Regions from separate parts of the Duganella sp. FT27W genome, predicted to be linked through region 1. Evidence: predicted binding sites of a transcription regulator. Region 1 holds the regulator's gene; the other holds the start of a gene.
The links. Region 1 encodes FNR, which switches genes on or off when oxygen is low (the NO sensors DNR and NnrR bind a similar motif). Its sites were predicted from a motif close to TTGATNNNNATCAA; they were not measured.

Region 1 (15,605 bases):
GTACGGGCGCGAGGCGGCCATGCGCGCGGCCGGCCAGCTCGGCATCCGCCACTGCCTGGCCAAGCCCGTCAACCGCACGCGCATGCTGCTGACCATCGCGCAGGCGCTGGGCCTGGCCGCCGACGAACCCGCCGTGGCGCCTTTGTCGCCGCGCATGCTGTCGGCGGCGGCGCAGCGCCTGGCCGGCGCCCGCGTGCTGGTGGTGGACGATAACCAGATCAACCAGCAGGTCGCGCGCGAGGTGCTGCTCGGCGGCGGCCTGCAGGTGGACCTGGCCGCCACCGGCATGGAGGCGGTGCGCATGGTCGAAGCCTGCCGCTACGACGCGGTGCTGATGGATATCCAGATGCCGGAGATGGACGGTTACGAAGCGACCGCGCTGATTCGCGCACGCCATTCGACCGCGCAATTGCCGGTGATCGCGATGACCGCGCACGCGGTGCCGGGCTTCCGCGAAAACAGCCTGGCCATGGGCATGAACGACTACATCACCAAGCCGATCGAACCGGAACGGCTGTTCGAGGTGCTGGCCGGCTGGATCATCGGCCGCGCCGCGCCGGCGCTGCCGGCACCGGAACCGGGACCGGGACCGGTGCCAGAGGCGCAAGCCGGCGTCGCGGACGGCGGGGGCAGCGCGGCCGGCCTGGCCAGCGAGTCCGGCATCGACGCTGGCATCGACACCAGCGCCGCGCTGGCGCGGCTGGGCGGCAACCGCCGCCTGCTCACGGTACTGTTGGAGAAATTCGTGGAGGAATTCGCTGGCACGCCGGCGCAACTGGCCGCTGCCATCGGCACCGGCAATACCGAGCAGGCCGCGCTGCTGGTCCACAAGGTCAAGGGGGCAGCCGGCAACCTGTCGATGGGCCAGCTGCACCGCTGCAGCGGCATCCTCGAGCTGCAATTGCGCAGCGCACCGGACCAGGCCGTGTCTGCGCTGGCGGCATTCGACACGGCATTGGCGACAGTGCTCGATGCGGCCCGCGCAGCGGACCCTGGCGACCGTTAAACACGTTGTGAATCCGCTAAGTTCGGCGTAGGATGGTCGGGCAGCACATTGTTTTTATCCACCTTGAGGGAGTACACAATGCTTAAACAGAATTTCGATCAGCTCAACACCATGCTCGCCAAACTGGCCACCGACGATGGCTTCCGCGACCGCATGCAGAACGACCCGGTACGCGCCCTGGACACGCTTGGCATCAAGCTCGATCCGGCCAAGGTACCGGCCGCGCGCCGCCTGCCGTCCAAGGATGCGGCCGCCGCCGACCATGCCGCCCTGGCAAGCAAGCAGATCGGCGAGAACGGCATGGTGCTCTTCATGTTGTCCGGCGTATCGGTGTCGCGCCTGGCCTCCTGATCAACTCTTGACCGGCTACTCTGCCACCGGGCCGAGGCCGGTTTCACCGTAGCGCAGTTCCACCATCTCGCGCGCGCCTGTCGCGGCCACGCCGCAACCGCACACGGCAATCACTGCGTGGCGCAGATGGTCCAGCCCCAGCATGGTTTCGATATCGATGTCGTTGATGGCGGCGGTGATAAACGCCGGCAAGCCCGCTTCCGAGGCCAGCAGATAAAACGTCTGCGACAGGTGGCCGGCATCGAGCGATATTGCGCGGTACGCCTTCTGGTGGTTGCGGTATTTCCAGAACGAGCGCTCCACCCGTCCCACCATCACCACCTGTATCGCCGCGCCGGCCAGCCAGTACTGGTCTGCCACCATTTGCAGCGCCAGCGCCGCCGCTTCGTCCTGCGTGGTCGCGCGCAGCGGCACCAGCGTGTTGTCGAGCGGATGGTAGTGGTACAAGCCCGGCGCCAGGCCGTCCACCCGTTGCACCAGCACGAACGCTTCGACCGGATGCAGGCCGCCGCCCGACGGGCTGGTCTTTTTCAGGACGTTGGCATGCGGGCCGATGTGGCGCAGTTCCTGGGCGCCGAACGTGCGTTGCAGCAGGCGCGCCGCCACCGCCAGCGGCAGGCTGGCGCTGGTGTCGTAGTTGCGGCCCGTGTAACGGCGCAGCAGTACCTCGTCGAGGAAACCGGCGGGCGCTGGCAGCGGCACCGCCGCGCCGATGCTGGCCACCTGCTGCACCGGCGGTGGCGGATTGCCGTGGCGTTCGAGCAGTTCCTCGAAACTGGGCGCCTCCATGCCGGTGTCGCTGCGTACGTCGTGCCAGCGCGAGAACGTGTGCGCCAGCGCCGCCAGCGGCCGCCAGTGCAGCGTGCGCAAGGTGTCGTCGCGTTCGCGCAGGGCGTCCTGCGCATTGGCCTGCTCTTGCTGCTGGCCCTGGTCCTCGGCCAGCAGCAGGCCGTGCGCAAGCAGCCGGTCCACGACTGCCGCGCCATGGCGTTCGACGACCTCAGCGCGCGCGGTCCATACCGATGAACCAACTGCGGCCAGTGCCGCCAGGTCGGCCGCATCGACTTCGATCTCGCGGTCCAGGTGCGGCGCCAGCGCCAGCCAGCGGGTGCTGGCCGCCAGGGTGCTGGTGCCGGCAAACAAGGCGGTCCAGTCGATGTCCAGTTCTTCGCGGGGTTCGAGGTACAGCACGGCGCAGCGGCGTAGATTCATGGTCTTTATCTCTCCTGCTCTAGTTGAGAAATCGGCAATAACGAGGGCCAGTCTAGCGCATCCTTCGCCAGCGGGAAAGTGGCGACGGGCGGAATTTTCACCGGCCATTTGCTTGCACAATGCAAGTGAAATGCACGTCGGAATACCCGATGGTGGCAGTGCGGCATCGCACCATCCTGGCGCATCATGGTCTACACTAGCGGACATGATCAAAGACCTGCCATCGCTGGTGCTGCCCGGCGCCACAATCGACATCCTCAAAGCCAGCTGCGCCACGTGCAGCATGCACCAGCTGTGTTTGCCCATGGGACTGGGTAACGAAGACATGGACCGGCTCGACCAGATCATCGGCCGCCGCCGCAAGGTCGCGCGCGGCAATACCTTGTTCCGCATTGGCGATTCGTTCCAGAACCTGTACGCTATCCGCCTCGGCCACTTCAAAACTTACCAGGTCAACCGCGAAGGCGCGGAGCAGATCACCGGCTTCCAGATGGCCGGCGAACTGCTCGGTATGGACGCCATCAGCACCGACCTGCACCATTGCACGGCGGTGGCGCTGGAAGACAGCGAAGTGTGCGAAATTCCGTTCGCCACCCTGCAGCAACTGCTGGCCGAAATGCCGACCCTGCTGCGCCACTTCCACCGCATGATGAGCCAGGAAATCACGCGCGAGCAAAGCGTGATGCTCTTGCTCGGCAATATGCAGGCCACCCAGCGCTTCGCCGCCTTCCTGGTCAACCTGTCGTCGCGCTACGAAGCACGCGGCTACTCGCCCAACGCGTTCCAGCTGCGCATGTCGCGCGAGGAGATCGGCAACTACCTGGGCCTGACCATCGAAAGCATCAGCCGCCTGCTGTCGAAGTTCAAGAAAGAAGGACTGGTCCGGGTAAGCAACCGCGAAATCGAACTGCTGCAGCCGCAAACGCTCAAGGCGATTACGGCCGGTACCCAGACTTGCGGTTGAACTGATAGCGCGCCAGAGGCATGCCTGTGCCCCGGCGCCTATTGTGCGGCTATTGCGCCGGCGCCTGCTGCTGCACAGGCGCCACATCCGCCACCAAGGTTACCCCGCGCTCCTTCGGCCACGTCCACGCGCCGGCCAGGCGCCAGTCGCGTTTTTCGCCTTCCACCAGCACCACCCAGCGGCTGCGTTCGAGCATGGCCAGTGGCAGTTCGAAGCGGCCCGCCGCATCGGGTAGCACGGTCGCTTCGATATCCTTGTCGGGCAAGGTCGCGTGCGCGAGACGCAGCCGCAGGCGCTCGGTGATGCCGTCGCCGCTGGCGCGCTGCACCTGGCCCGTCAGCGCGCCGCGATTGGCGTCGTACCCGATCGTCATCGACAGGCCCATGGCGCTGGCCACGCGGTCGCGGCTCAGGTCCTGGTTGATGGCCTTGCCCTGCTTGTAGTAATCGCCGACCACCACCGGGTCGGGCGTTGAAAACGCCAGCCAGGCGGTAAACACGCTGCCGGCCACCACGATGGCCGGGCCCAGCATCAGGAACCACGGCCAGCGCTGCTTGTACCACGGCGTGACCGTGCTGTGTAAATGGTGCATGGTGATCTCCTAGCGCGGCACAATGAAGACCGCAGTTTCTTTCACATGCAGCGCCGGATCGTCCACCGATGTCAGCGCCACTTCGATCTTGTTCGAGCCCTTGTGTGCGGCGCCGTGCGCGGTGCGCAGGCGGATCGGTACGCCGCGCGTTTCGGTCGCGTCCAGCCGCACGGTAGCGGGCGTGACCAGGGCCAGCGTGTCGATGCCGGCGACGGTGATCCTGTACGTGTGGGCGCGCTCGGTGGTGTTCATGATCTGCAGCCGATAGACGTTTTCGATCATGCCGTCTTCCACTTCGCGGCCCATGGCGCCACGGTCGCGGATCACGTCCATTTTCAGTGGCACGCGCAGGTACAGGGCGGCGCCGGCGCCGGCCACGATCAGGCACAGCACGGCGGTGTAGATGCGCACCCGGGGACGCCAGGTGCGGCGGCGGATTTCGGTGGGTGTCAGGTGTTCGTCGAGCGCGCGTTCGGTGGCGTAGCGGATCAGGCCGCGCGGCGCATCGATCTTGTCCATCACGCCGTTGCAGGCATCGACGCACGCGGCGCAGCCGATGCACTCGTATTGCAGGCCGTTGCGGATGTCGATGCCGGTGGGGCACACCTGCACGCACATCGAGCAGTCGATGCAGGCGCCGCCGGTACTGGCTGCCTGCTTGCGGCGTGGCACCAGTGGACCACGCGGTTCGCCGCGCCTGGCATCGTAGGTGATGATCAGGGTGTCGCGGTCGAACATCGAGCTCTGGAAGCGGGCGTACGGGCACATGTACTTGCACACCTGCTCGCGCATCCAGCCGGCATTGCCATAGGTGGCAAAGGCGTAGAACAGCACCCAGAACCATTCCCAGGGACCGAAGTCGAAGGTCTGCACCTCGACCATCAGCTCGCGGATCGGCGTGAAGTAGCCAACAAAGGTAAAGCCGGTCCACAGCGCCACTGCGCCCCAGGCCAGGTGCTTGGCGGTTTTTTTTCCGAGCTTGCCGGCGGACCAGGGCTGGCGGTCGAGCAGCATGCGCGCGCTGCGCTTGCCTTCGATGCGGCGTTCTATCCACAGGAAGATTTCGGTATAAACAGTTTGCGGGCAGGTGAAGCCGCACCACACGCGCCCGGCCACGGCGGTGGCCAGGAACAGCAAATACGCGCTGATGATCAGGAGCACCGCCAGGTAAATGAAATCCTGAGGCCACAAGACCATGCCGAAAATGTAGAACTTGCGCGTGGTCAGGTCGAACAGCAAGGCCTGGCGGTCGTTCCAGAGCAGCCACGGGGTGCCGTAAAACGCCAGCTGCGTCAGCCACACGAACAGCCAGCGCAGGCGGGCGTAGCGGCCCGAGGTTTCGCGCGGGTAGATTTCCTCGCGCGCCGCATACATCTTGATGACTTGTGTCTCGGGCGCACTCATTTTGCTGGTCCCGGTTCCGGTTCCGGTTCCGGCTTGGCTGCTGGCGCTGGCGCCGGCTGCGTCACATCATTGGACAAGCTCCAGATGTAGGCAGCCAGCACGTGCACCTTGGCGTCGCCGAGGAAGTCGCCAAACGCCGGCATGGTGGCAGCGCGGCCGTTGCGGATGGTTTCCATGATGGTGTCGGCGCTGCCGCCGAACAGCCAGACCTTGTCGGTCAGGTTCGGTGCACCGAGTGCCTGGTTGCCCTTGGCGTCGGCGCCGTGGCAGGCCATGCAGGCGCCGAATTTTGCTTTGCCGAACACCGCCTTGATCGGATCGGACGTCGAGCCGGACAGGCTCAGCACGTAATGGGCGACGTTCTCGATATCCTTTTCGCTGCCCACGGCCGCGCCCATCGGCGGCATCACGCCGGTACGCCCGTGCAGGATGGTCTGCTTGATGATCTCGGGCGTGCCGCCGAGCAGCCAGTCCTTGTCGGTCAAATTCGGAAAACCCTTGTTGCCGCGCGCGTCGGACCCGTGGCACTGGGCGCAATAGGTGAGGAACAGGCGCTCGCCGATGGCGCGCGCCTTCGGATCGGCCGCCACCGTTTTTAAATCCTGCTGCTGGTACTGGGCGAACAGCGGACCATATTCTGCCTCGGCCTGTTTCAGTTCGGTCTGGTAGTTGCCGGTGGAGCTCCAGCCCAGTTTGCCTGCATAACTGCCCAGGCCCGGGTACAGCACCAGGTACACCAGCGCGAAGACGATGGTGATGTAGAACAGCCACATCCACCAGCGCGGCATCGGCGTGTTCAGCTCGGTCAAATCCTGGTCCCAGATATGGCCGGTGGTATCGACATTGATGTCGCTGCGCTTGCCCACCCGCGCTTTTGACTGCGCCCACAGCAGGATGCCGCAACCGATGATGCCGAGCAGGGTGATGGCGGCGATATAGTAGTCCCAGAAGCCGCTGGTAAAGTCAGCCATGGTCAAACTCCTCGTCGGCAAACGGGGCTTGTGCGGCCTGAGTAAAATCGGTTTCCTTGTGGTGGATGTAGGCCCACCACACGATGCCGATGAACGTGACAAACGACACCACCGTCATCACGCTGCTGGCCTGGTCAAACAGGTTCTCGATAGCCATGTCAGTTCCTTGTTTTGATTAATGTGCCCAGGCCTTGCAGATAGGCGATCAGGGCGTCTTCCTCGGTCTTGTCCTTCAGTTCTTCCGGCGCGGCGGCGATCTCGGCATCGGTGTACGGGTCGCCCAGGCGCTGCAGCGCGCGCAGCTTCGGCACCACGTCCTGCGGCACCAGTTTGGTCTTGGCCAGCCACGGGTAGTTGGGCATATTCGATTCCGGCACCACGTCGCGCGGGTTGGCCAGGTGGGTGCGGTGCCATTCGTCGCTGTAGCGGCCACCCACGCGCGCCAGGTCGGGCCCGGTGCGCTTGGAGCCCCACTGGAACGGCCGGTCATAGACGAACTCGCCAGCGACCGAATAATGGCCGTAGCGCTCGGTTTCGGCACGCAGCGGGCGCACCATCTGCGAATGGCAGTTGTAGCAGCCTTCGCGCACGTAGATGTCGCGGCCCGTCAGCCGCAGCGGGCTGTAGGGTTTCAGGCCTGCCACCGGCTCGGTGGTGGATTTCTGGAAGAACAGCGGCACGATTTCCACGGCGCCGCCAACGCTGATCACCAGGGTGACCAGGGCGATCAGCAGCCACGGGTTTTTTTCGATCCATTCATGTGAGAATTTCATGGGCACTCCGGGTTCAATGGGCCGCAGCCAGGGCAGGGATGGGGGCGATGACGGTGGCGCGGCGGCGCAGGGTCATCCAGGTGTTGTAGCCCATCACGCACATGCCGCTGAAGTACATGAAGCCGCCCAGCACCCGTACCGCGTAGTACGGATATGTCGCTTTCACGCTTTCGACAAAGGTGTAGGTGAGGGTGCCGTCGGGGTTGACCGCGCGCCACATCAGGCCCTGCATCACGCCGGCAATCCACATCGCGGCGATGTACAGCACCACGCCGATGGTGGCCACCCAGAAGTGCAGGTCGATCAGCTTGACGCTGTACATTTTCTGTTCGCCTACCAGGCGCGGAATCAGGTAATAGATCGAGCCCATGGTGATGAAGCCGACCCAGCCGAGAGCGCCGCCGTGCACGTGGGCCACGGTCCAGTCGGTGTAGTGGGAGAGGGCGTTGATGGTCTTGATCGACATCATCGGACCTTCGAAGGTGGCGATGCCGTAGAACGACAGCGAGACGATCATGAATTTCAGGATCGGGTCGGTGCGCAGCTTGTGCCAGGCGCCCGATAACGTCATCATGCCGTTGATCATGCCGCCCCACGACGGCGCCAGCAGCACCAGTGAGAACACCATGCCCACCGACTGGGTCCAGTCGGGCAGCGCCGTGTAGTGCAGGTGGTGGGGGCCGGCCCACATGTACGTGAAGATCAGCGCCCAGAAGTGGACGATCGACAGCCGGTACGAGTACACGGGGCGCTCGGCCTGCTTGGGGATGAAGTAATACACCATGCCCAGGTAGCCGGCGGTGAGGATGAAGCCCACCGCGTTATGGCCGTACCACCACTGGATCATGGCGTCCTGCACGCCGGTGTAGGCGGAATAGGACTTGGTCAGGCTGGCCGGCATGCTGGCGCCCTGCACCACGTGCAGGATGGTCACGGCCAGGATGTAGGCGCCGAAGAACCAGTTGGCGACGTAGATGTGCTTAACCTTGCGTGTGACCAGCGTGCCGAAGAACACGACCGCGTAGGCGATCCACACCAGCGCGATCAGGATCGTGATCGGCCATTCCAGTTCGGCGTATTCCTTGCCGCGCGTATAACCCATCGGCAGCGTGACCACTGCCAGCAGGATCACGGCCTGCCAGCCCCAGAAGGTGAAGGCCGCCAATTTATCGGAAAACAGCCGTACCTGGCAGGTGCGCTGCACCACGTAGTACGACGTGGCGAACAGGCCGCAGATGCCGAACGCGAAAATCACCGCGTTGGTATGCAGCGGCCGCAGGCGGCCGTAGGTCAGCCATGGAATGTCGAGGTTCAGCGCGGGCCAGGCCAGTTGGGCGGCGATGATCACCCCCACCAGCATGCCGACGATGCCCCAGATCACGGTGGCGATCGCGAATTGCTTCACGACCTTGTAGTTGTAATTCGATGCTAGCTCCACACAAGCTCTCCCCGGGTAATGTCAAGTTGATAGCCCGAAGGGTAAGCGTCTGAAACTCAAAAATCCTTGATGTGAATCAAAATTGCCCGGATGAATTAAGTACAGTGGCCAGCGTGTCACACAGCGCTGGGCATGAATATTGCAAACAATTGGCGTCCCCTATTGCCGATCACTGGATGCACCATGCACACGCTCGTCGAATCGCTGAACTTGTCCAAACTGTACCAAGGCTGCGTATTTCACTCCGATGAGAAGGTGGCCACGCACCAGCATGTGGCAAGCGCGCTGGCCGACCACGACCTGCAATGGCGGCGCGGCACCGTCAATACCGCCCTCTACCAGGCGCGTATCAACCGCTTGCAGATGATGGCGCTGCGCTATGGCGCCGAGGTGGAAGTGACGCCGCGTCCGTTCGAGGATTTCGCGCTGGTGCATACGTCGCTCAAGGGCTGTACCGAGTTCGACTGCGATGGTCACCGGGTGGCCGTGCCGCAGGGACGCACCGCGATCATTGCACCGAAAAGGCACATCCGCATGGTGTGGGGCGAAGGTTCCGAGCAGCTGATCGTCAAGCTGCCGCACGCGCTGCTGCGCGAGATGCAGGGACAGGCCACGCGCGGCGCCGGTGCACCGGGCGCGCTGCCCGCCCTGGCGCCGGGCCTGCTGCTGGCGCCGGCCCTGGGACAGCACTGGGAAATGATGTTGCACTCGCTGCTCAGCATCCTGGCGCTGCCTGCCACCGAATCCGGCCACACGGCGTGGATCGATCACTACGAGCGCAACGTGGCGCTGTTCCTGCTGGCGCAGCAGGGGCAGGGCGCGCCGAAGGTGGCTGCCGATGCGCAGGCGGCGGCAGCGGGCCAGGGCTTGACCGACGGCAGCGCCGGCAAGCGGCTCGATGCGCTCGAGCGCTACATGCGCAGCAAGCTGTGCGCGCCGGTCGCGCTGGCCGACCTGGCGCTGGCAGCGGGCATGAGCGTGCGCAGTCTCAATCAGCTGTGCCAGCGCCACCATGGTGTGTCGCCGATGGAACTGCTGCGCAATATGCGGCTCGACGCCGCCCACGCCCATTTGCAGGCGCATGCCGAAGCCGGCGTGGCCGACACCGCGCTCGCATTCGGCTTTGGCCACGCCGGACGGTTTGCCGCGTACTACCGCGCGCGCCATGGCCATTTGCCACGTAGCCAGAAACGGATGGCGCCTGCTTCATGATTGCCAGATCCGGCTAGCAGCGCCGGGGCCTCTTCCCTAGACTCGATTCATCGAGTCCACCACACGGAGAGGTCCCATGTCCCATCTAGACGAAGCAGCAGCCGCACCGGCCACGGTGCATCCCCTGGTGCAGTTCCCGCGCACCGACGGTTCGCGCACGCCGTACAAAGTGTTCAGTTCGCAGGAAGTGTACGAGCGCGAACAGGAAAAGATTTTTCGCGGTCCGGTCTGGAATTTCCTGGCGCTGGAAGCGGAAATCATCAACCCCGGCGATTTCAAATCGACGTTTGTCGGCGACACCCCGGTGGTAGTCACCCGCACCGACGACGGCAGCCTGGCCGCGTGGGTCAACAAATGTTCGCACCGGGGCGCCACCGTGTGCCGCGAGCAGCGCGGCAACGCCAGCTCGCACAGCTGCGCCTACCACCAGTGGAGTTTCGACCAGCGCGGCAACCTGCTCGGTGTGCCGTTCCGCCGCGGCCAGAACGGCATGGCCGGCATGCCCAAGGATTTCGATCCGAAGTGCCACGGCCTGCGCCAGCTGCGCGTGGACAGCTACAAAGGCCTGGTGTTCGCCACCTTCAGCGAGACGGTGGAGCCGCTGGTCGATTACCTGGGCGCCGAGATGACGCCATGGCTCGACCGCATTTTTCATAAGCCGATCGTGTACCTTGGCTGCACCCGCCAGTACTCGAAATCGAACTGGAAGCTGTACCTGGAAAATGTGAAGGACCCGTACCACGCCAGCCTGCTGCACCTGTTCCACACGACCTTCAACATTTTCCGGGTTGGCATGAAGGCGCGGTCGATTGCCGACAAGCGCCACGGCCTGCACAGCATCATCACCGCCACCAAGAACCAGGAAGAAACCTCGGACGCCTACAAGCAGCAGGCGATCCGCTCGTTCGACGAAGGTTTTCAACTGGAAGATCCGTCGGTGCTGGGCCAGATCCAGGAGTTCGAAGAGAACACCACCAACCACATCCAGCCGATCTTCCCGCAACTGGTGGTGCAGCAGATCCACAACACCCTGGTGGCGCGCCAGCTGCTGACCAAGGGCCCCGACAATTTCGAACTGATCTTTCACTTCTTCGGCTACGCCGACGACACCCCGGAAATGCGCGCACTGCGCATCAAGCAGGCCAACCTGGTGGGGCCGGCCGGCTATATCTCGATGGAAGACACGGAAGCGACGGAAATGGTCCAGCGCGGCACGCGGCGCGACCCCGATTCGTGCTCGGTGATCGAAATGTCGAATGACAAGCCGGACCAGGAAGACACGCTGATCACCGAAAGCCTGATCCGCAAGTTCTGGCAGGGCTACCAAAAGCTGATGGCGTTTTAAGGAGGAATGAACATGGAACAAGTGATCTTGTGGTTCGAGTTGCACCAGCTGCAGCAACAGTACATCAGCGCGCTCGACAACGACCGCCTGGAGCAGTGGGCCGACTTCTTCACCGAAGAGTGTGTCTACGAAATCGTCCCGCGCGAAAACGAAGACGCCGGCCTGCCGATTGGCATCATTTACTGCGACAGCAAGCGCATGCTGCGCGACCGCGTGCTGTCGCTGCGCCACGCCAATATCTACGAGGTGCACAGCTACCGCCACATGACGTCGGGCATGCAGATGCGCGTGATCGATGCCGACACCGTGGAAACCGAGTCGAGCTACGTGGTGGTGCAAACCTTGCAGGATGGAGAATCGTTCGTGTACCAGGCGGGCCGCTACCTGGACGTGGTGGTGCGCACGCCGGACGGCTGGCGCTACCAGTCCAAGCGTGTGATCTACGACACCTCGCGCGTGGCCACCCTGCTGGCTACGCCGATCTGAGGCCGCCATGACGACCTGGATCGATCTCGGCGCGGCCGACGAATTTTGCGAAGACACGCCGGTGGCGAAACAGGCCGGCGGCCAGCCGCTGGCCGTGTTCCGCCTCGGCGACGACGTGTACGCGCTGCGCGACAAGTGCAGCCACGGCAATGCCCGGCTGTCCGATGGCTACGTGGAAGATGGCTGCGTCGAATGCCCGCTGCACCAGGGCCTGATCGATATCCGCAGCGGCGCCGCCCGCTCGGCGCCGATCACCACCGCAGTGCGCAGTTTTTCGGTGCGGGTGGTGGCGGGCAGGGTGGAGGTCGATGTGGCCGAGCCGGCGGCTGCCGATGCCGGTGCTGCCTCCAGTAGCGCGACAGAGTTTGCTGGCGCTGGTGCCAGTACTGGTACGGCGGCTACTGCCGTTGACGCCTCGGCTGCGGCCGGCGGCTGTGGCGGTGCGTGTTCCGGCGTGGTTCCCGCTGCAGCGCCGGCATCCGCAATGCAATTGCCGGAAAGCCGCACGCTCTCGGTACGCATCGCCAGCATCGATAAAGTGGGCACCGATGTTGCCGTGCTGCGCCTGCACCAGGACAGCGGTGCGCCGCTGGCCTACCTGCCGGGCCAGTACCTCGACGTGCTGCTCGATGGCGGCGTTCGTCGCAGCTACTCGATGGCAAGCACGGGCGGCGGCGACACGTTGGAACTGCATATTCGCCACCTGCCGGGCGGTCGCTTTACCGACCACGTCTTCGGCACGCTGCAAGCCGGCGAACGGCTGGCGCTGGAAGGCCCGGCCGGCGATTTTTACCTGCGCAGTGGCGAGGCGCCGGTGATCCTGCTGGCCAGCGGCACCGGCTTCGCACCGGTCAAAGCCATCATGCAGCAGGCGATCGCGCGAGGTAATGCGCGCAAGGTGACGTTGTACTGGGGCGGCAGAAAGGCAGCGGACCTGTACCAGCACACGCTGTGCCTGCAATGGGCGGCCGAACTTTCATGGTTCGAGTACATTCCGGTAGTTTCGGAACCTGCCGACGGCGATGACTGGCAAGGCCGCACCGGCTTTGTCCACCAGGCGGTGCTCGACGACCATGCCGACCTGGCCGTGCACCAGGTCTATGCCTGCGGCGCCCCGCCCATGGTGGCCGCCGCCCGTACCAGCTTCTGCCTTGAGCGCAGCCTGCCGGCAACGCAATTCTTTGCCGACGCCTTTCTTTCGCTGGCCGACCTCCCGGCCAAGCGCTGAAAAAAAAAGGGATTCCCGCCTGCGCGGGAATCCCTTTTTGCGCGCATGACCAGCAGGTCATACGCCCCAAAGTTACTTCTGCTTGAACTTGTAGCAAATCCCCAGCACCGCCACCCACGCCGGCATCATGTACACCGCGATCCGCGTATCGGGCGTCAGGTACATGATCACCACAATGCCGGCCATGAAGGCCAGGCACAGGTAGTTGGTCCACGGCTGGCCCCAGCTGCGGAAGCTGGTCCGTTCGCCGGCAGCCGCCTTGCTCTTGCTGAACTTCAAATGCGTGATGCTGATCATCGCCCAGTTGATCATCAGTGCCGCCACCACCAGCATCATCAACATGCCGAATGCCTTGCCCGGCATGACGTAGTTGACCACCACGCACAGGGCGGTGGCGGCTGCCGACACGCCCAGTGCGTGCACCGGAATCCCGCGATTATTCACATGCGCCAGCGTCTTCGGCGCATGGCCTTGCAGCGCCAGACCGAGCAGCATGCGGCTGTTGCTGTACACGCAGCTGTTGTACACCGACAGCGCGGCCGTCAGCACCACCACGTTCAGGGCCGAGGCCACCCAGCCGTTGTCGAGCGCCTGGAAGATCAGCACGAACGGGCTGCCGCCTTGCTGGACGTCGCTCCACGGGTACAGCGACAACAGCACCGCCAGCGCGCCCACGTAAAAGATCAGGATGCGATAAACGACCTGGTTGGTGGCCTTGGGGATGGTCTTTTCCGGCGACTCGGCTTCGGCCGCCGTGATACCGACCAGTTCCAGTCCGCCGAACGAGAACATGATGATGGCCATCGCCATCACCATGCCGCCCACGCCGTGCGGGAAGAAGCCGCCCAGCGCCCACAGGTTGGTGATGCTGGCCTGCGGACCGCCGCTGCCGCTGATCAGCAGATAGCCGCCGAAGCCGATCATGCCGATGATGGCCGCCACCTTGATAATGGCGAACCAGAACTCCATCTCGCCGAACAGTTTGACGTGCAGCAGGTTGACCGCGTTAATCAACAGGAAGAAGCCCAGCGCCGACGCCCACATCGGCACGCCCGGCCACCAGTACTGCACGTAGATACCGACAGCAGTGAGTTCGGCCATGCTGACAAGCACGTACAGGATCCAGTAATTCCAGCCCGAGGCGAAGCCGGCGAACGAGCCCCAGTAGCGGTTGGCGAAGTGGCTGAAGGAGCCGGCCACCGGCTGGTCCACCACCATCTCGCTCAACTGGCGCATGATGAAGAAGGCCATGATGCCGGCGATCGCATAGCCGAGGATGACCGACGGGCCAGCCAGCTTGATGGTCTGGGCCACGCCGAGGAACAAGCCGGTGCCGACGGCGCCCCCCAGCGCGATCAGCTGGATGTGGCGGTTGCTCAAGCCGCGCCTGAGCGTATTGTCATTTTTCATGAGAATTTTTATGGGTTGACAGGGCGGTTCAACGCGTCAGACGCTTGACCAGCTGGTACAGAAATTCACGTCCATCATACAGTTCCTTCACGCCGATGCGCTCGTTTAAACCATGGGCATTGACGGTGGCCGGATCGACAAACAAGCCGGACACGCCATACATCGGTATGCCCACCGCGCGGAACAGCCGGCTGTCGGTCGTGGACACGCCCATGGTCGGCACCACCGGCACGCCGGGCCACATCTGCGCGGTCAGTGCTTCCACCGCTGCCATCACGTCCGGGCGCAGCGGCGACGACGGCGCCTGCTCGCTCTCGGCGCGCACCGTCACTTTTACCTTGTCGCCGCCCAGCGCCTTCAATTGCGCCTCCACGAACGCGAATTGTTCGTCGGGCAGCAGGCGGCAGTTGACGATGGCCTTGGCGCTTTGCGCCAGCGCGTTCGGCGCGTGGCCGGCATTGACCATGGTGGCCACGCACGTGGTGCGCAGCAGGCCCACCAGGTTCGGGTCCTGCGACAGCCGCGCGAACACGGCCGCATCGTGCGTGCCCCTGGCCACCGCGCGCATGTCGTCCGCCACGGCGCCCTGCTGCAACGGCGCGCTGCGTTCGAAGTACATGCGCGCGGCGTCGTTCAGGCGCACCGGGAACTGGTACTGTTGCAGCCGGCCCAGCGCAGCGGTCAAGTTGTAGATCACGTTGTCCGGGGTAGGACGGGCGCTGTGGCCGCCGGGACCGCTGGTTTCGAACTCGGCCTGCACAAAGCTCTTTTCACCGATCTGCAAGATCTGCACGAACGGCTTGCCGTTTTTCAGTTCGCCCCGGCCGCCTTCGTTGATGCCGAACTCGGCGTCCACCAGGTCGCGCCGGTTTTCCAGCAGCCAGCGGCCGCCGTTGCTGGGCACGCCACCGCGTTCCTCGTCGCCGGTCAGCGCCAGAACGATGTCGCGCTCGGGTTTGAAGCCTTCGGTCTTCAGCTGCGCCAGGATGGAAACGAACGCGGCCGCCATGGCCTTGTCATCGACCGCACCACGCGCCGTGAAATAGCCATCCTTTTCCTGCAGGATGAACGGGTCGGTGGTCCAGTCGCTGCGTTTGGCTTCCACCACGTCGATGTGCGCCAGCAGCAGCAGCGGTTTCTTCTTGCCCGTGCCCTTGAAACGCGCCACCAGGTTGCCCTTGCGCTCGAACGGGGCGATCACTTGCACGTCGTC
Region 2 (15,605 bases), on a different contig from region 1:
GAACAGGCTAGTTTTTTCATTGAGTCTTTCCGGCCCGGTGACACTGCAGGATATTGTAAATTTGCAATTTTAACGATCATGATCTTACAATTCGGAAGCCGTCGCAAGGACGCTCCAACAGATTGCAACAAATAGCAGGCTCAGCAAACACGCCATTACAACAGTGCGTGGTTGCAAGCCTGCAAACCGTGCCCGGCGCGCAGACCGGTACGACCGGAACGGCGACTCGGCAATCGCCAGCCGGGCATGCCGTGCTTCCACCGTCGCCGCATCGTCGGCAAACGCCGCCAGCAGCGCCTTGTCCGCCAAAATATTGATGCGCCGGACGATGCCTTCCGAGGCGTCGCCGATCAGCCGCACTGCATCGCTGCTGAACACGGGAGCGCCGTCATGGCCGGCCGCTGTCAGCCGGAACGCCAGGAACTCCGCCACCAGCGACTGCGCCAGGGCCGGCACCTCGAAGCTGTGGGTGATGCGTTCCTTCAGTTGCCGCATCGACGGCAAGTCCAGGTGGCGGTCCAGCTCGGGCTGGCCGAACAGCACGATTTGCAGCAGCTTGCTGCTGGCCGTCTCCAGGTTGGTCAACAGGCGGATCGCTTCCAGCGTATCCAGCGGCATGGCCTGCGCCTCTTCCACCAGCAGCACCACGTTGCGGCCCTGGCCATGCAGGCCGATCAGGTGCGTCTGCACGGCGCGCTGGATTTCATCGACCCGGTAGCCGCGCGTGGCCAGGCCCAGCTCGGCCGCAATCGCATACTGCACTTCCACCGCGCTCACATTCGGGTTGACCAGGTAGATCACCTCGATATGGTCGGGCAGGCGGCTTTCCAGCATGCGGCACAGCATGGTCTTGCCGGTGCCGACTTCGCCGGTCACCTTGACGATGCCTTCGCCGTGGCACACCGCGTACAGCAGCGCCTCGAGGATGTCGCCGCGCATATTGCCCGAGTAAAAAAACGCCGGGTTGGGCGTGATGCCGAACGGCGTTTCGCGCAGCCCGAAGTGTTCCTGGTACATTGCCGTGGTCGCCATCATGCGATGCTGGCCAGAAAGGCTTGCTCCAGGGTCTCGGCGCCATGGTGCGCGCGGCACTCGGCCGGCGTGCCGGTAAACCGGATCGCGCCGTCGTGCAGGATGGCCATGCGGTCGCACAGTTCATCGACGTCGGCCAGCGCGTGCGACGTGAAAAACACCGTGCTGCCGCGCTGCTGTAACGCGCGCAATTGCTGTTTCAACAGCGCGCGCGCTTTCGGATCGAGGCCGCTCATCGGCTCGTCCAGCACGTACAGGCGTTTATTGGACAGCAGGCAGGCGGCCAGGCCCAGCTTCTGGGTCATGCCTTTCGAATAATGGCGCACGGTTTTTTTCAGCGCGGCCGGGTCGAGGTCGAGTGCGGCCAGCATGGCGGCCACTGCCGTTGCATCGACCTTCAACCCCTGCAAGGTCAGCAGGTACTTGATGAAGTCGGCGCCGGTCAGGTAGTAAGGTGGCGTCAGGCGCTCGGGCAGGAAGCCCAGCGGCGCGCGGCTGGCCGGACGGTCGTGCGGCTGGCCGAAAATGGCGATCTCGCCACCGTCGAGCGCGCAGAAATCGAGCAGGCACTTGATCAGGCTGGTCTTGCCGGCGCCATTCACGCCCACCAGGCCGAAACATTCGCCCGCGTGCACCGCCAGATCGACTCCTTGCAGCACGCCGGCCTGGCCATAGCGTTTGACAACTTGCTGGAAGCACAGGGCGGTTTCAGTCATCGATGCGGGGGGAAAATAGCCGGTGGGAAACAAGGTAACACTGTAGCGTATCCGTGCGCGGAATGCGACATCGTTTCGTCTTTCTTCATCGCAAATGTCACATTCTCGTCTAGAATGTCTGGCAAGTTGTCTTAGGGTATTTTTTGATGCCCGCCCGAATCTAACAAGGAGCAGGTATGGCAAGGCCGGAAAAAGTCAGGCTGGGGGAAATCCTGGTACAGCAAAAGCTGCTGTCGGAAGAGCAACTGGGCCTGGCGCTGACCGAGCAAAAGCGCAGTGGCCGCAAGCTGGGCCGGGTGTTCATCGAGAACGGCTACGTGACCGAGGAACAGATCTCCAATGCGCTGGCGCGCCAGCTCAGCATTCCTTACCTGAACCTGAAATTCTTCAACGTCAATCCCGAGATCGTGCGCCGCTTGCCCGAGACCCAGGCGCGCCGCTTCCGCGCGCTGGTGCTCGAAGACCGCCAGGGAACGCTGCTGGTCGGCATCTCCGATCCGACCGACCTGTTCGCGTACGACGAGATCGCCCGCATCGTCAAGCAACCGATCGAGCTGGCAGTGGTCAACGAGACCGAGGTGCTGGGCGTAATCGACCGCATCTACCGCCGCACCGAGGACATCTCCGACCTGGCGCGCGAGCTCGAACAGGATCTGGGCGATGTCTCGGTGGACTTCGGCGCGCTGGCCGCCAACCCCAACCTGGAGGAAGCACCGATCGTCAAGCTGCTGCAGTCGGTGTTCGACGATGCCGCCCAGGTGCGCGCCTCCGACATCCACATCGAGCCGCAAGAGGGGCGGCTGCAAATCCGCTTCCGTATCGACGGCGTGCTGCACCTGCAGACCGAAACCGATATCAAGATCGCGCCGTCGCTGGCGTTGCGCCTGAAGCTGATGTCGGAGCTCGATATTTCGGAAAAGCGCCTGCCGCAGGACGGCCGCTTTGCCGTACGCGTGCGCAACCAGCGCATCGACGTGCGTATTTCGACCATGCCCACCCAGTACGGCGAATCGGTGGTGATGCGTTTGCTGAACCAGGGCGGCACCCAGTTGCGGCTCGACGCCATCGGCATGCCGCGCGCGCTGGTGGAAAAATTCCGCGCCATCGTCCAGCGTCCCAACGGCCTGGTGCTGGTGACCGGGCCCACCGGTAGCGGCAAGACCACCACGCTGTATTGCGCGCTGGCCGAACTGAATTCGGTCGAGAAAAAGCTGATCACGGTGGAAGACCCGGTCGAATACCGGCTTTCCGGCATCAACCAGGTGCAGGTCAACGAAAAGATCGAGCTCGACTTTGCCCGCGTGCTGCGCTCGGCGCTGCGGCAGGATCCCGACATTGTGCTGGTGGGCGAGATGCGCGACCAGGAAACCGCGCAAATCGGCCTGCGCGCCGCCATGACCGGTCACCTGGTGCTGTCCACCTTGCACACCAACGACGCCGTCAGCACGCCGCTGCGCCTGATGGACATGGGCGTGCCGCGCTACATGGTGGGCAGTTCGCTGCAGGCGGTGCTGGCCCAGCGCCTGGTGCGCACCATTTGCGAAAGCTGCACCACCCCGTACGAACCGACGCCGTCCGAGCGCGAATGGCTGAGCCTGGAACTGAATGACAAGGTGGACATGGCGCGCTACTTCCACGGCAAGGGCTGTTCGCATTGCAACGGCATGGGCTACCGCGGCCGTACCGGCGTCTATGAATTGCTGGAAATGACGCGCGCCGTGGTCGATGCCGCCAACGATCCGAATCCGTCGCACTTCCTGAAAGTGGCGAAGCAGCAAATGGCTGGCGAAACCCTGCGCCGCCACGCCGTGCAACTGGTGGTGCAGGGCCGCACCACCATCGCGGAAGCGATGCGCATCAGCAACCAGATCGAGGAATGACGTGCCGTATTTCGCCTACAAGGCCCGCAACGCGCGCGGCGAACTGATGCAAGGTGTGCTGGAAGCGGCCGACAGCGGCGCCGTGGCCGACCAGCTGTTCAACACGGGTGTGACGCCGATCGAGATCACTGTCACCCAGAAGCGCGTGACCGACGATGGCGAAGGCTGGTGGGCCAAGCTGCTGGAAAAGAAGGTGACGTCGATGGACGTGCAACTGTTCAGCCGCCAGCTGTATACGCTGCTCAAGTCCGGCGTACCGATCATGCGCGGCCTGGCCGGTTTGCAGGAGTCGGCGGTCAGCAAATCGTTCGGCAAGGTGATCAAGGATTTGCGCGAGTCGCTCGATTCCGGCCGCGAACTGTCGGCCGCCATGCGCCGCCACCCGGATGTGTTTACGCCGTTTTACCTGTCGATGGTGCGGGTGGGCGAGATGACCGGTCGCCTGGAAGAAGTGTTCCTGCGCCTGTTCGACCACCTGGAATTCGACCGCGACATGCGCGACCGGGTGAAAACCGCGCTGCGCTATCCGAGTTTCGTGGTGCTTGCGATGATCGCTGCCATGGTGGTGGTCAATATGTTCGTGATTCCGGCGTTCGCGGGCGTGTTTGCCAGCATGCACGCCGAGTTGCCGTTGATGACGCGCATTTTGATCGGCTTCTCCAATTTCACCGTGCGCTACTGGCCGCTGCTGGCGGCGATTGCGGCGGTCAGCATCTTCGGTTTCCGCAGCTGGGTGCGCACGACTGGCGGGCGTTATCGCTGGGACAAGTTCAAGCTGACCATTCCCGTGGCCGGCAAGATCATCCTCAAGGCCACGCTGGCACGCTTTGCCCGCAGCTTCGCGCTGTCCTCGCGCAGCGGCGTGCCCATCGTCCAGGCGCTGACCGTGGTGTCGCAGACGGTCGAGAACGCCTACCTGTCGGCGCGCGTGGAGCAGATGCGCGACGGCGTGGAGCGCGGCGACAGCATTTTGCGCACGGCAGCCGCTGCCGCCGTGTTCACCCCGGTAGTGCTGCAAATGATCGCCGTGGGCGAGGAGAGCGGCGCCATCGACGACCTGATGGACGAGGTGGCGCAAATGTACGAGCGCGAAGTCGATTACGAGCTCAAGACCCTGTCGGCGCAGATCGAGCCGATCATGATCGTGTTCCTCGGCATCATGGTGCTGATCCTGGCGCTCGGTATTTTTCTGCCGATCTGGGACCTGGGCAAGGCGGCGCTGCCGCACTAGGCGCGCCACCATGAACCCGATGACAATATTTGTGACGCCAAAACAACGCGGTTACACGCTGCTGGAATTCGCGGTGGCGGTGATGGTCGTGGGCGTGCTGGCGGCGGTGCTGCTCGACCGCATGGCGTATTACCAGGTGCAGGCCGAGCGTGTTTCTTTGCAAACAACTGTTGCCAACTTGAGATCCACGCTGCAAATTCGCGTCGAGCAAGCTAAGTTGCCGGGTGGTAGTTTAGATTTAACGATGTTGGCCGAAGAAAATCCATTCAATTGGTTAAAGAGCAAGCCTGTCAATTATGCAGGAGAATACTATTCCCCCTCGGACGAGCAGATTGGCGCCGGTAACTGGTGTTTCGACCGCAGCGACAAAAGCGTCGTGTATTTGTTAAATAATTCAGAAACTTTTTCCGGTCCAAAGACTATGCGCCTGAAATTCAAGGTAAAATTATTGCACTTGCTCAACACCTCTGGCGCTGTGGGAACTGGCGCCGGCCCGGTGGTCGGTATCGACATCGAGCAAGTGAAAGCCTGACGACAGAGGGCGTCGCCTTTCCTCATTCAATGTCCGATTTGGAGAAGTTTAATGAACAAGCAAGCGATGTCTGTCACCCGCGCCCGTGGCGCCCAATCGGGTTTTACCCTGATTGAACTGATTGTGGTGATCGTGATCCTCGGTATTCTGGCTGCGGTGGCATTGCCACGGTTTACGAACCTGAGCGGTGATGCCCGCGTGGCGTCGCTGAATGCGGTACGCGGTTCGCTGGCGTCTACTGCCGCTACGGCGCGCGGTGCCTGGCTGGTCAACCCAGCCAACGTTACGTTCGAGAATATTACCGTACAGATGGACGCCAACGGTTATCCGCTCGCTGGCCAGACCTTGTTTGATGCAGCTGGTCTGAATGCCAATGACTACACGCTTCTTCTCGGAGGCGCTGCTGTTACCGCTGCAACCGCAACGACTCCGGTAATTCCAGCCAATGGCTTCGCAGTGGTGCCGCGTGGCATCGCCGGCACTGCTACCGCCGTCAACTGCTTCGTGTCGTACACCCAATCGATTGCTGCCAACACGCCGCCAACTGTGTCGTTAGCACCAACCGCAGCCAACTGCCGCTAATCGCCAGCCGGCAGGTGAGGGTAGTCGATGTCCCGGCATCACGAAGGCACGCGCCCTGACCGCGCCGGCTTCACCATGGTCGAGCTGATCATGGTGATGGTCCTGATCGGCATCCTGGGCGCGGTGGCCGGAAGCCGGTTCTTCGACCGCGAGGTCTTCGAAGCCAGGGCGTATGCGGATCAGGCCAAAGCCTTGATACGCTACGCCCAGAAGCTCGCCATCGCGCAAAACCGCCCTGTTTTCGTGCGTTCCACGCCCAACGGCTTCGCCGTCTGCGTCGATCCTGTCGTTGATGGGACCTCCGCTGTGGGTCCGGTCTGCAATACGGCCGACGCCCTGGCCCAGGCGCCGGGTGGCGCCAACAATGGCACCACCGCCACGCGCGCTTTCTGCATCGCTCCCAACAATCTTTACATCGCCAACTGGGCCTGCCTCGGCCGTCCGACATCGGTGGCCATTGCCAGCACGGCTGCGCGCAATGAAATGGCTGACAGCGGATTTTTCTTTTTCGATTCGGCCGGACGGCCGTTCAACCGCAACGACACCGTTGGCGGCACCTCCAGCTTTGCCAGGCTGACGCTCAACGTCGACAGCGGCAACCAGCGCGCCACGCTCAATATCGAGGCGGAAACCGGTTATGTTTTCTAGGCGGGTTTCCAGGCGTGCACGCGGCGTCACCATCATCGAACTGATCGTCTTCATGATGATCATGGGGGTGGCGGCGGCCGGCATCATCGGCGTGATCAACCTCAGCAACAGCCAGAGTGCCGAACCGTTGCGCCGCAAGCAGGCGCTGATGATCGCCGAAGCCCTGATGGAAGAAGTCCAACTGGCGCGTTTCAGCTTTTGCACCCCCGCCGATCCGAACGCCGACACCGTTGCCAACCAGGCCGCCTGCGCCTTCCCGGTGCAAATCGGCGCGCGCGCGGGCGGCGCCACGCGCCCGTACGGCAATGTCGCGGAATATGCAACGGTGGCCGGCACTCCTCAGTCCACCTTTGCCAATGTCGATGGTGTGGACATCGATATCAACGGCCGTCCGCTCGGCGTGGACAGCAGCGGCAACACCATGGGCAGGGCTTCGCTGGCGCCCATCCGCTCCACCGTCACGCTCAACTACGTAGGTGCGCTGGGGCCTGCCGGTGCGACCGTCGCGTCCGGCGCCGGCGCACTGAACGCGCTGCAGATCACCATCGTCACCACCTACGGTACCGGCGCCAACGACTTCGTGCGCCTCGACGGCTACCGCACGCGCTACGCGCCGAACCTGGTGCCGTGATGACGCCGAACCTCATGCCCAACATGGTTTTCAAACGCCCCCAGCGCGGTTTCACGCTGGTGGAAATGATCGTGGCGATCGTGCTCACCGCCATCATCGCCGGCACCCTGGTACTGTTCATCCGGCGCCCGGTTACCAGTTACCTCGACAGCGCCGGCCGCGCCGAGATGACCGACGTCGCCGACCTGGCCCTGCGCCGCATGGCGCGCGAAATCCGCGCCTCCCTGCCCAACAGCGCCCGCCTGACGCCGCCCAGCGATCAGAACGGCGGCGTACTATACCTGGAATTCATCCCCACCTTCGGCGGCGGCCGCTACCTGTCAGTGGAAGACAGCACGGTCAACGGCACGCCGCTCAGCTTTACCAGCCTCGCCGCCAATACTTTCAGCGTGGTGGGCAGCGTGCAGCCGATCCAGCTGCCGCCAGCGCGCCAGGATTACCTGGCAATTTACAACCTGGGCGCGGGCTTCCAGGATGGCGATGCTTATGCCGGGACCAACCTGGCGCGCATCACCGGCCTGCCGACAGTGACGGCAGGCGCGCAGACGATCCAGAACATCACCTTCAGCAGCCTGGCGGCGGCCGATCTGCCCGCCGGCAGCACGGTGTCCACAGTGGCCAATCCGTTTGCGGTGCCGGCCAACGCGGCCACGCCGCGCCTGGCCAATATGTCGCCGGACCAGCGCTTTCAGGTGGTGGGCAAGCCGGTGATTTTCCGCTGCGCCGGCAACGCCAGCGGCACCGGCACGCTGACGCGTTCAGTCGCGGCCACGTTCAGCACGACGCCATCGGCGCCAACCGCCGCTGCCGGCGCGCTGCTGGCCAACAATGTCGTGGCGTGCGATGTCACCATCGAAAGCAACGCCCATCGGCAATCGGCGCTGGTAGGCCTGACCCTCACGCTGGGCCGTACCAGGCCGGACGGCGGCCTGGAAACGGTGACCTTGATTCATCAAATCCACGTGGACAATACGCCATGACCATGCACTCCATGAAACGACTTGCCCACCGGCCGATGCCACGCAAGGCATCCGGCGTGGCAATTGTGACCGCGATCTTCCTGCTGGTGGTGCTGGCCGGCCTGGCCGTCGCGGTGGTGTCGCTGACCGGTACGCAGCAAGTCACGCGCACCCAGGACGAGCTGGGCGCGCGCGCCTACCAGGCCGCGCGGGCAGGCATGGAGTGGGCGCTGTTCAGGCAGCTGCAAGACCGCAACTTCAACTGCGCGCAAATCAGCACCTTCGCGCTGCCGGTCAATACCACGCTGTCTGGTTTTACCGTCACCGTGCGCTGCGAAGGACCGTCGCCCGGCTTTGGCGCGGCAGGTGGCGGGGCCGACCCGACCGCCGGCCGCATCACGATTACTTCGACCGCGTGCAACGGCGCGCCTGGCGCCGTTTGCCCCGCGCCGACGAACAGTCCCGACTATATCCAGCGCGTGGTGAGGGCGCAATTGTAGGGACTCGGGATCGCGGCGCAGCGTGAAAGAAACAAGCTGCACGGAAAAATGTGTATTTTTACGGCATGAATGTCAAATATTGTAAAGATCTGCCGTAAGTTGAATATAATCAATGACATAACCACAGAGAAGCACGCGCATGGGATTTTTCACAAGAACTAAAAAGAAGGAAGGCTGGATTACCGTCTCCTTTTTGCGCGACGGACTTTGCGCTGCCCGCATCCAGCGTGTGCGCGACGGCAAGGCCGTGGTGGAACTGTCCGCTTTCCATCCTGCCGCTGACAGCCGCGCGCCAGCGTCGCTCGAACGCGCCGCGAAAGACCTCAAGCTGGCCAACTACCAGCTCGGCACCATGCTCGGCGGCGGCGAATACCAGCTGCTGACGGTGGAGGCGCCCAACGTGCCGCAGGACGAACTGAAAACCGCCGTGCGCTGGCGCCTGAAGGACATGCTCGACTTTCATGTCGATGACGCCACCATCGACGTGCTCGATATCCCGGTCGATCCCAACGGCATGTCGCGCGGCCATTCGATGTTCGCGGTGGCCGCGCGCAACGCGGTGATCCAGGCGCGCCAGGCGCTGTTTGCCGAAGCCCAGCTGGCGCTGACGGTGATCGACATCCCCGACCTGGCGCAGCGCAATATCTCGGCGCTGCTGGAAGTCGATGGCCGTGGCCTGGCCATGCTCTCGTTCGACGGCGACGGCGGCTTGCTGACGATTACCTTCAAGGGCGAGCTGTACCTGTCGCGCCGCATCGACGTCACCATCGCCCAGCTGCTGGAACCCGATACCGACAAACAGCAAATTTGCTTCGACAAGATCACCCTGGAACTGCAGCGCTCGCTCGACCACTTTGACCGCCAGTTCAATTATGTGAACGTCAAAAAACTGCTGCTCGCACCCACCGGCGCGCCCGGACTGCACGAATACCTGGCCGCCAACCTGTACACGCCGGTCGAGGCCATGGGCCTGGAGGACGTGTTCGACCTGAGCCAGGTGCCAGCCTTGCGCGAAGTGGAACAGCAGCAGCGCTTCTTCCTGACCCTGGGCGCGGCCCTGCGGCACGAGGAGGTGGTGCTGTGAGCCAGCAGATCAACCTGTTCAACCCGATCTTCCTCAAGCAGAAGAAGATTTTTACGGCAGTGCCGATGGCCGAGGCGCTGGGCGCCATCGTGCTCGGCACGCTGCTGATGACCTGGTACGCCAGTCATAATGTCGAGCAACTGGAGCAGCGCGCAGCCAGCGGCAAGACCTTGCTGGCCGAGCGCGAGCGGCGCTTGCAGGATGCCAACCGGCAGTTCGCGCCGCGCCAGAAAAGTGCTGCGCTGGCCACCGGCGTGGTCCAGGCCCAGACCGAACTGGCGGCGCTGCGCCGGGTGGAAGAGTTCATCAAGCAGGGCACACTGGGCAACAGCGCCGGCTATGCCGCTTACTTCCGCGCCTTCGCGCGCCAGAACGTCACCGGCTTGTGGCTGACCGGCGTCACCATCACCGGCGCCGGCACCGGGATCGGCTTGCAGGGCCGCGCCATGCAACCGACCCTGATCCCGCAATACATCGGCCGCCTGAAAACCGAGCCGGTGATGCAGGGTAAAACCTTTGCCAGCCTCGATATCGGCCGGCCCGACGTGGCAGCCGCGCCTGTGATATCGCCAACGTCCAGCGCGGCAGTACAACCGGTGACTGCGCAACCGGCCACCGGCATCACGGCGGCGCCGTACGTGCAGTTCAGCCTGCAATCGACGGGAGTGCAGGCCAAATGAAGCAATTGAAAAATACCTGGAACAAGGTCAGTGCCAAGCTCGACGCGATGACCTTGCGCGAGCGGGCGCTGGTGTTCGTTGCCGCGACCGGCCTGATCCTGTTCCTGCTGTACACCATGGCGGTGGAACCGCTGCTGACCAGGCAGACCGCGCTGCTGGCGCAAATCCAGCAGCAGCAAAACCAGGTCAGCGGCATCAACACGGAAATTGCCGCCCGTGCCCAGGGTTTCGTGCTCGATCCCGATGCCGAGGCGCGCGCGCAGTTGCAGCAGGCCCGCGCCGAGATCGACAGCATCGGCGCCAAGCTGGTGGCCGTGCAAAAAGGCCTGGTGGCACCGGAGAAAATCGCGCCGCTGCTTGAACACCTGCTGCAAGGAGGCAAGTTGAAACTGGTGTCGCTGCGGACCTTGCCGGTCACCGGCATGAACGAAGCAGCCGGGCTGGCCGCGCCTGCCGCGCCTGCCGAATTCCAGGCCCCGGACCCGGCGGCCGCGCTGGAACCGGCCCTGCAACAGGCGGCCTTGCAAAAGACGCCGCCTCCTGCCACGCCAGCAGGTGCGTTGACTGCTGCGCCAACAACTGCGCCGACCAGCGCACCGGCAGCCGCGCCACTGCCAGTAGCGCAACCGGGCCCCGGCAGTGTTGCCGGCGCCGAGGTCAAGGCGCCCGAACTGCTGTACCGGCACGGCGTGGAAATCGTGGTGCAGGGTAGTTATCTGGAGATGATCAACTATATGCAGGCGCTGGAAGCGTTGCCGGTGCAACTGTTCTGGGGCGGTGCGAGGCTTGACGCCCAGCAGTATCCCGAAGCGCGCCTGACCCTCACGCTCTACACCTTGAGCCTGGATGAGAAATGGATGAAACTATGAGCGGGGCCACCGTTCGCATGGCTGCCGCCCCACGATTGGCGCAGGCGCAGGCGCAGGCACAGGCACAGGCACAGGCGTGGTTGCCGGCGTTGGTGCCTGTGCTTGTACCAGCGCGCGTCAGGGCCCTTTTATCGGCGCTTGTGCCAGCGTTCTTGCTGGCGCTGGCTTGCGCAGGCGGGCCGGCCCGGGCGCAACTGGCCGACCCCACCCGGCCACCGCCCGAGGCACAACTGGTCGCCGGCGCGCAGGCGGCGCCAGTGCGCAGCGGCCCGCAATTGCAGTCTGTGCTGAATGGCAACCATGGCCGCCAGGTGGCCGTGATCGACGGCCAGGCGTTGCGCGTGGGCGACAAGATCAATGGCGCAACCCTGGTCCAGGTAGGCAAGGACCAGGTCGTGCTGCAACATGGACGCGTACGCCAGGTCCTGAAACTGTATCCCGATGCCAGCGCCGCCAGCGGCACGATCCGGCGTCAACGCGCCTCCAATACCGCACCAGAGAATTGAACCGATTATGCAAAAGCACCTGTCCATCGCCGTCCTGACTACGCTGATTTTGAGCGGCTGCCAAACGGCGCCCAAGCGCGACACCTACAACCAGATCGGCGCGGAGGTCGATAGCGCGCTCAACGCCAAGCCGCCGGCCGCCAGCCAGGCCGATGCCGTGGCCAGCGCCCTGCTGCCGCCGGTGGCGCAATTGACCGAGCAGTTGCCCAAGGCCCGCGCGGTGCTGGAAGAGCGGTTCAATGTCTCGTTCAACAATGTGCCGGTCCAGCAGTTCTACAATTCCATCGTGGCCGGCACCCGCTACAACATGCTGATCAACCCCGAGGTGACCGGCAATATCACGGCCAATCTCAAGGACGTGACCCTGTTCGAAGCGCTGGAGGCGATCCGCGAACTGTACGGCTACGATTACAAGATCGACGGCACCCGCATCTACATCCGTCCGCTCACCATGCAGACCAAGATGTTCAAGGTCAACTACCTGACCGCTACCCGCAAGGGCGTGTCGAGCTTGCGCGTGTCGTCGACGTCGGTGGCCAATGCCGGCACCAGCAGCAGTGGCAACAACAACAGCGGCAATGGCAATAACAGCAACGACAATTCCGGCAATAACGGTAACAACAACGGCAATAACGGCGACAACAGCGGCGGCAGCCGTTCTCAATCGCAGCGCGATGCGGCCAGCGTGCAGACCACGTCGGCCAGCGACTTCTGGGTGGAACTGAAAACCGCGCTCGACGCCATCGTCGATAGCGGCACCGACGGCCGCAGCGTCACCATCAGCCCGCAATCGGGCGTGATCGTGATCCGCGCCATGCCCGATGCGTTGCGCAACGTCGATGAATACCTGCGCGCCACCCAGATATCGGTGGACCGCCAGGTGATCCTGGAGGCGAAGATCCTCGAAGTGGAATTGAACAGCAACTTCCAGAGCGGCATCAACTGGTCGGCATTCGGCCGCCTCAAAGGCAGCAACCACCTGGTGTCGGGCGGCCTGGTGCAGCCGGGCACCGCCATGGCGCCGCTGAACGCCAACGGCGCCGGCGTCACGCTCAACAACGGCAGCATCGTGGCCACGCCGGGCGCGGCACTCGGTGCCGCCGGTGACGCCATGGGCTCGCTGTTCGGCCTGGCATTCCAGACCAGCAATTTTGCCGCGCTGATTTCCTTCCTCGAAGGGCAGGGCACCGTGCACGTGCTGTCGAGCCCGCGCATCGCCACCCTCAACAATCAAAAAGCGCTGCTCAAGATCGGTACCGACGAATTCTTCGTCACCGGCGTCAGCACCACCACCAACAACAATGCCAACGGCACCGGCGTGACCACGCCGAGCGTCACGCTGCAACCGTTCTTCTCCGGCGTGGTGCTGGACGTGACGCCGCAGATCGACGACCAGGGCAACATCATCCTGCACGTGCACCCGTCGGTGAGCCAGGTATCCACCGTCAACAAGGCGGTCAACCTTGGCGTGGCGCTGGGCAGCCTGTCGCTGCCGCTGGCGTCGTCATCCACTTCGGAAATGGACAGCATCGTGCGCGGCCAGAATGGCCAGGTGGTGGCGATTGGCGGCCTGATGCGCCAGGCGACGACTTCGGACCGCTCCGGCGTGCCAGGCATCGGCGGCTTGCCGGTGGTAGGTGCGCTGTTCCGTTCGACCGGTGAAGTGGTGCAGAAGCGCGAGCTGGTGGTGCTGATCAAGCCGACCGTGATCGAATCGACGTCGGACTGGAACCAGGATCTGCTCGACAGCAGCCGCCGCATCAAGGATCTCGATCCGCACCGTCGCGGGGGACGTCCGTAACCATGTACGCCAAACACTTCGGTTTGCGTGAAGCACCGTTCAACATCACGCCGGACACCAGCTATTTCTTCACCTGCCCGCATTCGCAGGAGGCGTTGAATACCTTGCTGGTGGCGGCCAGGAGCGGCGAAGGCTTCATCAAGATCACCGGCGAAGTGGGCACCGGCAAGACCCTGCTGTGCCGCAAATTCATTGCCACCATCGGTCCCGGTTTTGTCACCGCGTACATTCCCAATCCCTTGCTGGAGCCACGCACCCTGATGCTGGCGCTGGCCGACGAGCTGGAAATCGCGCTCGAGCGCGACGTCGATCAGCACCAGCTATTAAAATCGATCACGGCGCGCCTGATCGAGCTGGCCCAGCAGGACCAGCAAGTGCTGCTGCTGCTCGACGAAGCGCAGGCCATTCCGGTCGAAAGCCTGGAGGCGCTGCGTCTGCTGTCGAACCTGGAAACGGAAAAGCGCAAGCTGCTGCAAATCATCCTGTTCGGCCAACCTGAACTCAATGTGCGCTTGCAGGACAATGCGATCCGCCAGCTGGCCCAGCGCATCACCTTTCATTACCACCTGGGACCGCTCAAGCGCGACGATATCGAATATTATCTGGCGCACCGCCTGCGGGTGGCCGGCTACGACGGCAGCCGCCTGTTTACGCGCGGTGCGGTGGCTCGGCTGTACGGCGCCAGCGGCGGCATCCCACGGCTGGTGAACATCATTGCCAACAAGGCGCTGATGGCGTGTTTTGGCGAGGGGCAGCAACAGGTGAGCCGTCGCCATGTCAGCCTGGCGGCGCGTGACACGGTGCAACCGCGCTCGAAATCCCGGCTGGCGTGGACTGCGGCAGGCACAGCAATTCTGGTGGCCGCTTGCGGCCTCACTTGGACACTGAGCAAATGAGTCTGATCAATAAAATGTTGCAGGACCTCGATGCACGCGGTGGCGCACGCGAGAAAGATTTGCAGCAACGCGAACTGAAAGCGGTACCGCTGCCCGAACGCGAGCGCCGGCCGCTGGTCTACGCCGGCGCCGGCGTGGCGGTCGTGGTGGCGGCAATCGCCGGCTGGTATGGCTGGAAATTCGCCCACCGGCCCGCGCCGGGACCGGTGCCGGTGATGGCGGCACCGACAGTTGCGCCGCCAGCGCTTGCGTCAACGCCAACGCCGGCTGCAGGGTCTGCCGCAGTGCCGGCCGGGATATCGCCTGATGGATCGGTTGTGACGCCGGCCGCGACATCGCCTGCAACGGTGGCTGCGGCGACGGCTGCAACGGCGGCTGTCAACTCGACTGCTACGCCGGCGGCAACGTCAACTGGCACCGCCGCTGCAACCTCGACTGGTACAGCGGCTGGCACGTCGAATCCTGTGGCGGCTGGCGCGCCGTCAACGGCAGCGCCGGCGATGCCGGCCATTGCTGCCGCAGCCGCAGCGCCGCCTTCCGCGCAGGCGGGCAGCGCCGCACCCGCACGTGCCGCCGCTGCACCTTCCGCCACCGCTGCAGCCACCGGGCGGGCAGCGGCGGCCGACGCCGCCACGCCACGCCCGCCGCGCCAGGGTGTCGCCCATGCCGACGGATCGGTCACCACCAAGCCGGAACTCACGCCCAAGCAATTGTCCGAAAACACTTACCGCCGTGGGCTGGCATCGTTGCAGGACGGCCGTGTGAACGCTGCCATGGCCGACCTGGACCGCGCGCTGGAAATCGATCCGCGCAACGACGCGGCGCGCCAGACCTATGTGTCGCTGCTGCTGGAAAACCGCCGGCCCGACGACGCCATCCGCCAGTTGCGGCTGGCGCTGGGCATCGATCCGCGCCAGCCCGGCCTGGCCATGGTGCTGGCACGGCTGCAACTCGAACGCGGTGGCCCGGCGTTGGAAACCCTGATGACCACCTTGCCATACGCCGCCGCCAATGCCGACTACCAGGGCTTCCTGGCCGGTGTGCTGCAACGCGCACAG

Region 2: a site for FNR is predicted at 8,811-8,824, ahead of F8197_RS12470 (agglutinin biogenesis protein MshI). Genes of this name have one in related genera too.

Annotation. Positions count from the first base shown of each region.
Region 1 covers NZ_WHIV01000004.1:826,620-842,224, forward strand. The annotation lists gene F8197_RS20720 (hybrid sensor histidine kinase/response regulator) at 1-1,006, shown strand, start outside; gene F8197_RS20725 (NHLP-related RiPP peptide) at 1,085-1,357, shown strand; gene F8197_RS20730 (putative peptide maturation dehydrogenase) at 1,373-2,569, opposite strand; gene fnr (fumarate/nitrate reduction transcriptional regulator Fnr) at 2,775-3,533, shown strand; gene F8197_RS20740 (FixH family protein) at 3,583-4,125, opposite strand; gene ccoG (cytochrome c oxidase accessory protein CcoG) at 4,135-5,529, opposite strand; gene ccoP (cytochrome-c oxidase, cbb3-type subunit III) at 5,526-6,500, opposite strand; gene F8197_RS20755 (CcoQ/FixQ family Cbb3-type cytochrome c oxidase assembly chaperone) at 6,493-6,657, opposite strand; gene ccoO (cytochrome-c oxidase, cbb3-type subunit II) at 6,659-7,273, opposite strand; gene ccoN (cytochrome-c oxidase, cbb3-type subunit I) at 7,287-8,711, opposite strand; gene F8197_RS20770 (AraC family transcriptional regulator) at 8,895-9,923, shown strand; gene andAc (anthranilate 1,2-dioxygenase large subunit AndAc) at 10,000-11,268, shown strand; gene andAd (anthranilate 1,2-dioxygenase small subunit AndAd) at 11,281-11,754, shown strand; gene andAb (anthranilate 1,2-dioxygenase ferredoxin subunit AndAb) at 11,762-12,982, shown strand; gene F8197_RS20790 (amino acid permease) at 13,055-14,392, opposite strand; gene F8197_RS20795 (M20/M25/M40 family metallo-hydrolase) at 14,421-15,605, opposite strand, start outside.
Region 2 covers NZ_WHIV01000003.1:138,733-154,337, reverse strand. The annotation lists gene mshL (pilus (MSHA type) biogenesis protein MshL) at 1-20, opposite strand, end outside; gene F8197_RS12520 (ExeA family protein) at 85-1,032, opposite strand; gene F8197_RS12515 (ABC transporter ATP-binding protein) at 1,032-1,748, opposite strand; gene F8197_RS12510 (GspE/PulE family protein) at 1,925-3,628, shown strand; gene F8197_RS12505 (type II secretion system F family protein) at 3,630-4,859, shown strand; gene F8197_RS12500 (type II secretion system protein) at 4,870-5,391, shown strand; gene F8197_RS29280 (type II secretion system protein) at 5,443-5,973, shown strand; gene F8197_RS12490 (Tfp pilus assembly protein FimT/FimU) at 6,001-6,621, shown strand; gene F8197_RS12485 (type II secretion system protein) at 6,611-7,252, shown strand; gene F8197_RS12480 (type II secretion system protein) at 7,252-8,232, shown strand; gene F8197_RS12475 (agglutinin biogenesis protein MshP) at 8,229-8,711, shown strand; gene F8197_RS12470 (agglutinin biogenesis protein MshI) at 8,851-9,795, shown strand; gene F8197_RS12465 (MSHA biogenesis protein MshI) at 9,792-10,475, shown strand; gene F8197_RS12460 (type II secretion system protein M) at 10,472-11,344, shown strand; gene F8197_RS28580 (hypothetical protein) at 11,341-11,850, shown strand; gene mshL (pilus (MSHA type) biogenesis protein MshL) at 11,858-13,651, shown strand; gene F8197_RS12445 (ExeA family protein) at 13,654-14,547, shown strand; gene F8197_RS12440 (M48 family metallopeptidase) at 14,544-15,605, shown strand, end outside.